3 regions of the Streptomyces antibioticus genome follow, and region 3 is predicted to be linked to each of the others. Evidence: riboswitches for the same ligand, from Rfam matches in the RefSeq annotation. Region 3 holds a riboswitch; each other region holds the start of a gene.
What was found. Region 3 has a riboswitch for cobalamin ahead of metE (5-methyltetrahydropteroyltriglutamate--homocysteine S-methyltransferase). Riboswitches for the same ligand answer to the same signal wherever they lie in the genome.
Positions count from the first base shown of each region.

Region 1 (3,267 bases), 5.6 Mb from region 3:
GTCGGCGAGCCCGCGCTCGCGCAGCCACTCCAGCGCCCGCACGGTCCCCCGGGTGCCGGGGACGACGACGAGATCGGCGTCGGCCAGCTCCTCGGGCCGGTCCACGAACCGCACGACGACACCGGGCTCGGCGGCCAGCGCGTCCACGTCCGTGAAGTTGGACATCAGCGGGATCGCGCACACGGCGACCCGCAGCACGTCCTCGCCGACCGGCGGCGCGACGGTGGACTCGCGCACGGTGCCGCGCAGCGACACCCGCAGACCGTCCTCCTCGTCGATCCCGAGCCCGTGCCGGAAGGGCAGCACCCCGTAGGTGCGGCGCCCGGTGAGCCCGTGCAGCATGTCGAGCCCCGGCTCCAGCAGGCTGACGTCCCCGCGGAACTTGTTGACGAGGAACCCGGCCACCAGCTCCTGGTCCTCCGGCGACAGCAGCGCGACGGTGCCGAAGAAGGAGGCGAAGACGCCGCCGCGGTCGATGTCGCCGACCACCAGCACCGGCAGCCGGGCGCTGCGCGCGATGCCCATGTTCACGATGTCGGTGCGCCGCAGGTTGATCTCGGCGGGGCTGCCCGCCCCCTCGCAGATCACCGCGTCGTAGGTGCTGCGCAGCTCGGCCAGACAGTCGACGACCGTCCCGAGGAGCCGCTGCTGACGGCCCCCGTGGTAGCCGCGCGCGCTCATCTCGCCGACCGGCTTGCCGAGCAGCACGACCTGACTGCTGCGCTCCCCGCCGGGCTTGAGCAGCACCGGGTTCATCAGCGCGCTCGGCTCGATCCGGCACGCCTGCGCCTGCATGGCCTGGGCCCGCCCGATCTCGGCGCCCTCCTTCGTCACGAAGGAGTTCAGGGACATGTTCTGCGCCTTGAAGGGCGCGACCTTCACCCCCTGCCGCACCAGCCACCGGCAGATCCCGGCCGTGACGACGCTCTTGCCCGCGTCGGACGTGGTCCCGGCGACGAGCAGCCCCCCGCCCGTCATGACGCCCGCCCCCGCACCCGCGCGGCGGCGGCCCGCCCGGCGACGGTGACGCCGAGCGCGAGCAGCGCGACCCGGCGGGACAGCCGTACCGCCCGCTCGATGTCCTTGACCTCCACGGAACGCCCCTTCTGGTTCAGCACCGGCCGGTGTTCGACCCGGCCCCCGTACGACAGCGTCCCGCCGAGCCGCACCCCGAGCGCCCCCGCGAAGGACGCCTCCACGGGCCCGGCGTTGGGACTGGGATGCCGGTGGGCGTCGTCGCGCCAGGCCCGCACGGCCCCCCGCGGATCGTCCCCCGCGAGGACGGCGAGGACGGCGGTGAGCCGCGCCCCCGGCCAGCCGGCGAGGTCGTCCAGGCGCGCGGACGTCCACCCGAAGCGCAGATGGCGCGGTGAGCGGTGCCCGACCATGGCGTCCAGCGTGTTGACGGCCCGGAACCCGAGCAGCCCGGGCACCCCGGCGGCCGCCCCCCACACCAGGGCCCCGGTGACGGCGTCGGAGGTGTTCTCGGCGACGGACTCGACCACGGCGCGGACGATCCCGTCGGCGTCCAGGGCCTGCGGGTCGCGCCCGCACAGATGCGGCAGCCGGGCCCGCGCCGCGTCGACGTCCCCGGTCTCCAGGGCGTGGCCGACGGCCCGCGCCTCGCGCGCGAGGGAGGTGCCGCCGACGACGGCCCAGGTGGCGGCGGCGGTGAGGGCGACGGACCCGGCGGGGGAGGAGCGGACGGCGCGCGAGGCGGCGGCCCCGAGCGCTACGGCGCCCCCGGCGCACACCAGGGTGTGCAGGGCGCCCCAGCCCCGGTGGTCGCGCCACAGCACGCGCTCGACGGCACCGGCGGCCCGCCCGAATCCGGCGACCGGATGGCCCCGGCGGGGATCGCCGAGCAGCAGGTCGCCGAGGAGGCCGAGAGCGGCGCCGTACGCGTGGACGCGGTCGGCACGCACCGGCTCAGCCGGCCGTGCGGCCGGGCAGGGGCCTGGTGCGGTACCTCAACGACCGAGCGCGCATGGCGATATGTCCTCACTCAGGGTGTCCGCGCCCTGGTTCGACGAGACCGGCGGTGAGAGTTCCTGGCTCCCGGGGGTTACTACCCCGGTGACAGTGGCGGGACCGCGCCGGATTCGCACCGGCTTCCTCTTCTGCCGCCGTAGCTGGCCCCGGCAGTCCACCACGGGCCCCGAAGGGCCGTCAACTTGCCGTTGACCTGCGGGGGGAGAGTGTGCAGAACCCCACACCGCCCGTACGCGGACCGGGCCGCACACGAAGGCGCGCCCGGTCCGGGACCCCGGGAAGGGGCCGGACCGGGCGCACCCGGGGACGGTCGTCGTGGCCTCAGGCCACGATCAGCGAGATCCCGTAGGCCACCGCGGCCGTGCACGCCGCGAAGCAGGCGTACGCGCCGGTCAGGGCGAGGGTGGCGGAGCCGCCCTGCGCGGTGGCCCGTTCGCGGTGGGAGAGGGCCATGATGCCGAGGGTGAAGAGGCCCACGAGGGCCACGGTGACCACGAGGCTGACGCCGAAGACGGAGCCCAGGGCTGCCCAGTCGATCTTCATAGGGATGCTGTTCCTTCGCGTTCCTGCGTATCCGGGCGGATGGCGCTCAGGCCGTGGGGGCGGGCGAGGCCGCCGGCTCGGCCGCCGGGGAGGCGATCGTGGCGGTCAGGGTCTCGGAGACCGGCTCGGGCACCGTCTCGGTCATCGCGGCGGTGGGCGGCGGAGTCACCGCGGCGATGGCGGTGGTGACGACACCGGCCGGCTCGTCCGGATGGTCGTTGACGTTGGTGTGGTCGACGTGCTCGCGGCGGGAGATCTTCCAGATGGCGGCGCTGGAGGCGACCAGGAAGACCGCGACCACCGCCGTGCCCCAGGCGCCGAAGCCGGTGACGTACTCGGCGAGCGCGCCCACCAGGGCGGCGGCCGGGAGCGTGAGGCCCCAGGCGACGAACATCCGGGTCGCGGTGGACCAGCGGACCACCCCGCCCTTGCGGCCGAGGCCCGCGCCCATCACGGAACCGGAGACCGAGTGCGTGGTGGAGAGGGAGAAGCCCAGGTGGGAGGAGGCCAGGATGACCGTCGCGGCGCTGGTCTGGGCGGCGAAGCCCTGCTGCGGCTGGAGGTCGGTGAGGCCCTTGCCCATGGTGCGGATGATGCGCCAGCCGCCGAGGTAGGTGCCGAGCGCGATGGCCAGACCGGCGGTGAGGATGACCCACAGCGGCGGGTCGGAGTCGGGGGCGACGGCACCGCCGGCCACCAGGGCCAGGGTGATGATGCCCATCGTCTTCTGGG
Region 1 is NZ_CM007717.1:2,161,570-2,164,836, reverse strand. It holds gene AFM16_RS09655 (cobyric acid synthase) at 1-978, opposite strand, end outside; gene AFM16_RS09650 (cobalamin biosynthesis protein) at 975-1,925, opposite strand; cobalamin riboswitch at 2,027-2,166, opposite strand; gene AFM16_RS09645 (hypothetical protein) at 2,314-2,535, opposite strand; gene AFM16_RS09640 (inorganic phosphate transporter) at 2,582-3,267, opposite strand, start outside.
Region 1: another riboswitch for cobalamin. It lies ahead of AFM16_RS09650 (cobalamin biosynthesis protein); the one in region 3 lies ahead of metE (5-methyltetrahydropteroyltriglutamate--homocysteine S-methyltransferase).

Region 2 (3,267 bases), 580 kb from region 3:
CGCCTACCGCGGCGTGCCCGCCGTACGCGAGGTCGACCTGGAGCTGCGCTCCGGTGAGGTGACCGCGCTCATGGGCCGCAACGGTTCCGGAAAGTCCTCCCTCCTCTGGGCGCTGCAAGGCTCAGGACCGCGCCGCGCCGGAACGGTGAAGGTCGCCGGCGGACCCGACCCGCACGACGTGCCCGCCGCACGCGCCCGCCGACTGGTCGGCCTGGTCCCGCAGACGCCCGCCGACCTGCTCTACCTGGAGAGCGTCAAGCAGGAACTCGACCAGGCGGACGCCGAGTCGGGCACCACGGTCGGAGCACGTGACGTCCTGGACCGCATCGCGCCCGGCATCGACGACGCGACGCACCCCCGCGACCTGTCGGAAGGACAGAAACTCGCCCTCGTCCTCGCCATCCAGCTCTCCGCCGCGCCCCGGATCGTCCTCCTGGACGAGCCGACCCGCGGCCTGGACTACCGCGCCAAGACGGCGCTCATCAAGATCGTGGACACCCTCGCGGCGGACGGCGGATCGGTCGTCGTCTCCACCCACGACGTCGAGTTCGCCGCCCGCGCCGCCGACCGCGTGATCGTCATGGCCGAGGGGGACGTCGTGGCGGACGGCCCGACTACGGACGTCATCGTGGCCTCACCGGTGTTCGCACCCCAGACGGCGAAGATCCTCGCACCGCTGCCGTATCTGACCGTCGACCAGGTGAAGGCGGCCCGACCGTGAGGACCGCCGCCATCCGGCTGACCCCACGGGTCGCCGTCGTCATGACGATGGCGGCGTTCCTCGGCGTCGTCGCCTTCTTCTGGCCGTTCGTCGTCGCACCCGGCAAGTTCGGCTCGAACTACGCGCCGCCCGTCATCTTCGGTGTGCTCCTGGTGCTCGTCCTGTGCGTGGTGCTGTCGGAGATCGCCGAGGGCGGCATCGACTCCAAGGCCCTGGCCATGCTGGGCGTCCTGTCCGCGGTGAACGCCGCCCTGCGCCCCCTGGGAGCCGGCACGGCCGGCGTCGAGACCGTCTTCTTCGTCCTGGTCCTCGCCGGCCGCGTCTACGGACCCGGCTTCGGCTTCACCCTCGGCTGCACCTCGCTGTTCGCCTCGGCGCTCATCACCGGTGGCGTCGGGCCGTGGATGCCGTACCAGATGTTCGGGTGCGCGTTCGTCGGGATGCTCGTCGGATTCCTCCCCCGGGCGAGCGGCCGGCGCGAGGTGCTGATGCTGGCCGTCTACGGCTCCCTCTCCGGCTATCTCTTCGGCTTCCTGCTCAACCTCTCCTTCTGGCCCTTCTCTGTGGACCCCGGCAGCTCCGTCGCCTATCTGCCCGGCCTCCCCTTCACCGAGCAGTGGCAGCGCTACATCGCCTTCGACCTCGCCACGTCCCTCGGCTGGGACACCGGCCGGGCGGTCACCAACTTCGTGTGCGTCCTGCTGGCGGGCCCCGCGGTGCTGACCACCTTCCGCAGGGCCGCCCGCAAGGCCCGCTTCCGCGCCCCGGTGCGCTTCGCCGACCCCCGGACGGCGGAATCCGAACCCGGCTGACCAGCCACGTTCTCGTGGAGGGGCTCGCCGCACTGGATTTACTAGGATGTCCAACTATATAGTCGCGCGTACAAGGCCCGCGGTGCAGGGAAGCCGGTGCGATTCCGGCGCGGTCCCGCCACTGTGACCGGGAAGTACGCCGTCGAGCGGTACGCCACTGACGAGAAGGACGTCGGGAAGGCGGACGGCGCGCGCTGATCCGGGAGTCAGGATACCGGCCGCGGGACGTTCCGTGTTGTCCACGAGGATGGAGCTGACACGCATGGCACCGGTGCGCGCACCCGACCCCGGCAGGGCCCCACTGCCCCTGCCCGGCCCGCTCCCGCACGTCACCGTCAGGACCTGACGGCCCGTACGCCATACGCGATCTCGCGCAGCCCCCGCACCCGCCCGCCACCACGTCGGCATGCGGCGGCCTGCCGCGCCATCCCCGGATCCCTCCTGACGAGAGCAGGCAGTCATGGTCCGAGAGCACGAACGCGCCTCCGTGCGCGAGTTGACGCACTTCGTCGGCGGCAAGCACACCCCGGGCACCTCGGGGTCCTACGGGGAGGTGTACGACCCCAACACCGGGGAGGTCCAGGCGCTGGTGCCGCTGGCGAGCCGCGCCGAGACGGAAGCGGCGATCGCCGACGCCGTCAACGCCCAGCGGGAATGGGGCGAGTGGAACCCGCAGCGCCGCGCCCGCGTGCTCCTGCGGTTCCTCCAGCTCGTCGAGCAGGAAAGGGACCCGCTCGCCCGGCTGCTGTCGTCCGAGCACGGCAAGACGGTCGCCGACGCCCACGGCGACCTCCAACGCGGCCTGGAGGTCGTGGAGTTCGCCGCCGGAATCCCGCATCTGCTCAAGGGCGAGTTCACCGACAACGCCGGCACCGGCATCGACGTCCACTCGCTGCGCGCTCCCCTCGGGGTCGTCGCCGGGATCACGCCGTTCAACTTCCCCGCGATGATCCCCCTGTGGAAGGCGGCGCCCGCGCTCGCCTGCGGCAACGCCTTCGTCCTCAAGCCGTCCGAACGCGATCCGTCGGTCCCGCTCAGGCTCGCCGAACTCTTCCTGGAGGCGGGGCTGCCGCCCGGTGTCCTCAACGTCGTCAACGGCGGACGGGAGGCCGTCGACACCCTCCTCGACGACCCCCGGGTGGCCGCCCTCGGCTTCGTCGGTTCCACGCCCGTCGCCGCGCACGTCTACGCGACCGCCGCAGCCCACGGCAAGCGCGCCCAGTGCTTCGGCGGCGCCAAGAACCACATGATCGTGATGCCGGACGCCGACCTCGACCAGGCCGTGGACGCGCTGATCGGCGCGGGATACGGCTCGGCGGGGGAGCGCTGCATGGCGATCTCCGTGGCCGTCCCGGTTGGCGAGGAGACGGCCGACGCGCTCGTGGCCCGGCTGAAGGAGCGCATCGGCACCCTCCGCATCGGCCGCAGCGACGACCCGGCGGCGGACTTCGGCCCCCTGGTCGGCCCGGAGGCCGTCGAACGGGTCCGCTCCTACGTCGACCTCGGTGTCGAGGAGGGCGCCGAACTCGTGGTGGACGGCCGCGACTTCGTCCTGGCAGGCCATGAGAACGGCTTCTTCGCCGGCGCCTCCCTCTTCGACCGGGTCACCCCGGACATGCGCGTCTACCGGGAGGAGATCTTCGGACCCGTGCTGTCGGTCGTACGCGCCGCCGACTACGAGCAGGCCCTGCGGCTGCCCAGCGAACACCCCTACGGCAACGGCGTCGCGATCTT
Region 2 is NZ_CM007717.1:8,326,705-8,329,971, forward strand. It holds gene AFM16_RS37430 (ABC transporter ATP-binding protein) at 1-721, shown strand, start outside; gene AFM16_RS37435 (ECF transporter S component) at 763-1,533, shown strand; cobalamin riboswitch at 1,597-1,770, shown strand; gene AFM16_RS37440 (CoA-acylating methylmalonate-semialdehyde dehydrogenase) at 1,994-3,267, shown strand, end outside.
Region 2: another riboswitch for cobalamin. It lies ahead of AFM16_RS37440 (CoA-acylating methylmalonate-semialdehyde dehydrogenase); the one in region 3 lies ahead of metE (5-methyltetrahydropteroyltriglutamate--homocysteine S-methyltransferase).

Region 3 (3,267 bases):
GCGACCTGCCGGGCGGTATCGCCGAGGGGCTGGTCGTCGCGGACGAAGGACCAGGCGAGCATGGTGACCGGCCCGGTGAGCATGCCCTTGACGGGGCGTGAGGCGAGGGACTGGGCGTAGGCCGTCCAGCGCACGGTCATCGGCTCGGGGCGGGAAATGTCCCCGGCGAGGATCGGCGGACGGACGTAACGGGTGCCGTAGGACTGGACCCAGCCGTGCTGCGTGGCCAGATAGCCGGTGAGCTGTTCGGCGAAGTACTGGACCATGTCGTTGCGTTCGGGCTCGCCGTGCACGAGGACGTCGAGACCGGCCTTCTCCTGGAAGGCCAGCACCTCCTGGATCTCCGTCCTGATGCGCTCCTCGTAGGCCCCCGTGTCGATGCGTCCGGCGCGCAGATCGGCGCGTGCGGTGCGCAGTTCGGCGGTCTGCGGGAAGGAGCCGATGGTGGTGGTCGGCAGCAACGGCAGGCCCAGGTGGGCGCGTTGGGCCGTGGCGCGTTCGGGGTAGGGCTGGGCGCGGCGGGTGTCCGCGTCGGTGACGGCCTCGGCGCGGGCCCGGACCGCCGGGTCACGGGTGATCGGGGAGTTTGCGCGGGAGGCCAAGTCGACCTTGTTGGCGGCGAGTTGGGCCGCGATGGCGCCGGTGCCGCGGGTGAGGCCCTTGGCGAGGGTGACGACCTCCGCGGTCTTCTGACGGGCGAAGGCCAGCCAGCGCAGGATCTGCGGGTCGATGTCCCGCTCGGCGGCGGCGTCGAGCGGCACATGGAGCAGGGAGCAGGACGCGGCCACGTCGACCCGGTCGGCCAGACCGAGCAACGTACCCAGCGTGGTGAGCGACGCGGAGAGGTCGTTGACCCAGATGTTGCGGCCGTTCACCACACCGGCGACCAGCCGCTTCCCGGGCAGCCCGCCGACGGCGGCCAGTGCGTCCAGGTTGGCGGCCGCCCGCTCGGTGAAGTCCAGCGCCAGCCCCTCCACCGGGGCCTTGGCCAGCACGGGCAGGGCCTCGCCGAGCCGGTCGAAGTAGGAGGCCACGAGCAGTTTCGGACGGTCGGTGAGGGCGCCGAGGTCGCGGTAGGCGCGGGCCGCGGCGTTGAGTTCGGCCGGGGTGCGGTCCTGCACCAGGGCCGGTTCGTCGAGCTGCACCCAACCGGCCCCGGCGGCACGCAGATCGGCGAGGACCTCGGCGTACACGGGCAGCAGCCGGTCCAGGAGGGTCAGCGGGTCGAAGTCCGCCGGCACACCGGGTGCGGGCTTCGACAGCAGCAGATAGGTGACGGGACCGACGAGAACCGGCCTGGCCGTGAGCCCGAGGGCATGGGCCTCCTCCAACTCGGCGACCTGCTTGGCGGAGTCGGCCGTGAAGACCGTGTCCGGGCCCAACTCGGGCACCAGATAGTGGTAGTTGGTGTCGAACCACTTGGTCATCTCCAGCGGCGCCACGTCCTGGGTGCCGCGGGCCATCGCGAAGTAGCCGCCCAGCGCGTCCGCTTCGACGGCGGCGCGGTGCCGTTCGGGGATCGCGCCCACCATCACGGTCGTGTCGAGGACGTGGTCGTAGTACGAGAAGTCCCCCGTCGGGACCTCGTCGACGCCGGCGGCGGCGAGCTGCCGCCAGTTGCTCCGGCGGAGTCCGGCGGCGGTCTCCCGGAGGAAGTCGGCGGTGACGCGGCCCTTCCAGTGGCCCTCGATCGCCTTCTTCAGTTCCCGGCTCTGCCCCTGACGGGGGTAGCCGTACACGGTGGCCCGTGCTGCCGCGGCTGCGGGCTTGGTGGTCACGGAGATCTCCTTCGCGAGACTGATCCCTGAGATCCCGGCGACGGGACGAGAGCGCGAAGGGGTGACAGACCGTACGGCAGCGGCCCACGGCCGTCCGTACGATGTGTGCGCCGACCCGCCCTCGAGGTCACCGGGATGTCCGCGCGTGAGTGCTTCACGCACGGGCAGTTGGCAGGTCTTCGGACTCGTGGGCGCGTCCTCCGGCCGTCGGAGGTCACCTACTGGCCGTCGCTTCCCAGACCCTGTTCGTCGGGCCCAGTGCGTATGACGGCGGTCGTTCCCACTCACCGCTGCGGGGCAGTCCCGGATTCCCACCGGGTTCCCTCTTACGACGCTCCCGCCTGGCGGACGGGGCGAACCAGCTACGCGGGCCACCCTACGCGGTGCCGTCGTCCGCGTGAAACCCCCGGCCGCCGCGTGCCCCCGACCGGACGAAACCGACCCACCCGCCCCGGGCGTCCCTCCCGACGACAGGAAGATCACGACGACACGAGGACGGACACCATGGACCGGAACGACCCGATCCCGGCGGCCCAGGCGGCCCCGATGGCACGCCACGGCCGCCGCGCGGCACTCACCCTCGGCGCCGGAGCGGCCCTCGCCACCGCCCTGCCGGGTTCCGCACAAGCCTCCACGACCGACACGACCGACACGACCGCCGCGCACGCCTCGACGACCGCCGGAACACGCCTCGGCCGGCGCTTCCACGCCCTCGAACGCCGGTACGCGGCCCGCCTCGGCGTCTACGCCCACGACACGGCCACCGGACGGACGCTGGCGTACCGCGCGAACGAGCGGTTCCCGCTGTGCTCGGTGTTCAAGACCCTCGCCGCGGCAGCCGTGTTAAGGGATCTCGACCGCGACGGGGAGTACCTCGCCCGCCGGATCCGCTACACCGAGGAGTACGTCACCGCCTCCGGGTACGCGCCGATCACGGGCACCGACGAGAACGTGGCCGCCGGGATGACCGTCGCCGAACTGTGCGCCGCCACCGTCTCGCACAGCGACAACGGCGCGGGCAATCTGCTCCTGCGCGAGCTGGGCGGACCGACCGCGATCACCCGGTTCGCCCGCTCGCTCGGCGACCCGACGACCCGGCTCGACCGGTGGGAGCCCGAGCTGAACACGGCGGAACCGTGGCGCCGGACCGACATCACCAGCCCCCGCGCCATCGGCAGGACCTACGCACGGCTCCTGCTCGGCGGGGTCCTGCCGCGCGCGGACCGTGAGCTGCTGACGGGCTGGCTGGTCGCCAACACCACCAACACCGCCCGCTTCAGGGCCGGTCTGCCCGCCGACTGGACGCTCGCGGACAAGACCGGGGGAGGCGCGGCGTACGGCGTCGCCAACGACGTGGGGGTCGTATGGCCCCCCGGTCGGCCGCCGATCGTGCTGTCCGTGCTGTCGACCAAGTACGCCCCCGAGGGTCCCACGGACAATCAACTCGTTGCCCGGGCCGCCGCACTGGTGGCGGACGCGCTGACCTGAG
Region 3 is NZ_CM007717.1:7,744,416-7,747,682, forward strand. It holds gene metE (5-methyltetrahydropteroyltriglutamate--homocysteine S-methyltransferase) at 1-1,778, opposite strand, end outside; cobalamin riboswitch at 1,932-2,156, opposite strand; gene bla (class A beta-lactamase) at 2,283-3,266, shown strand.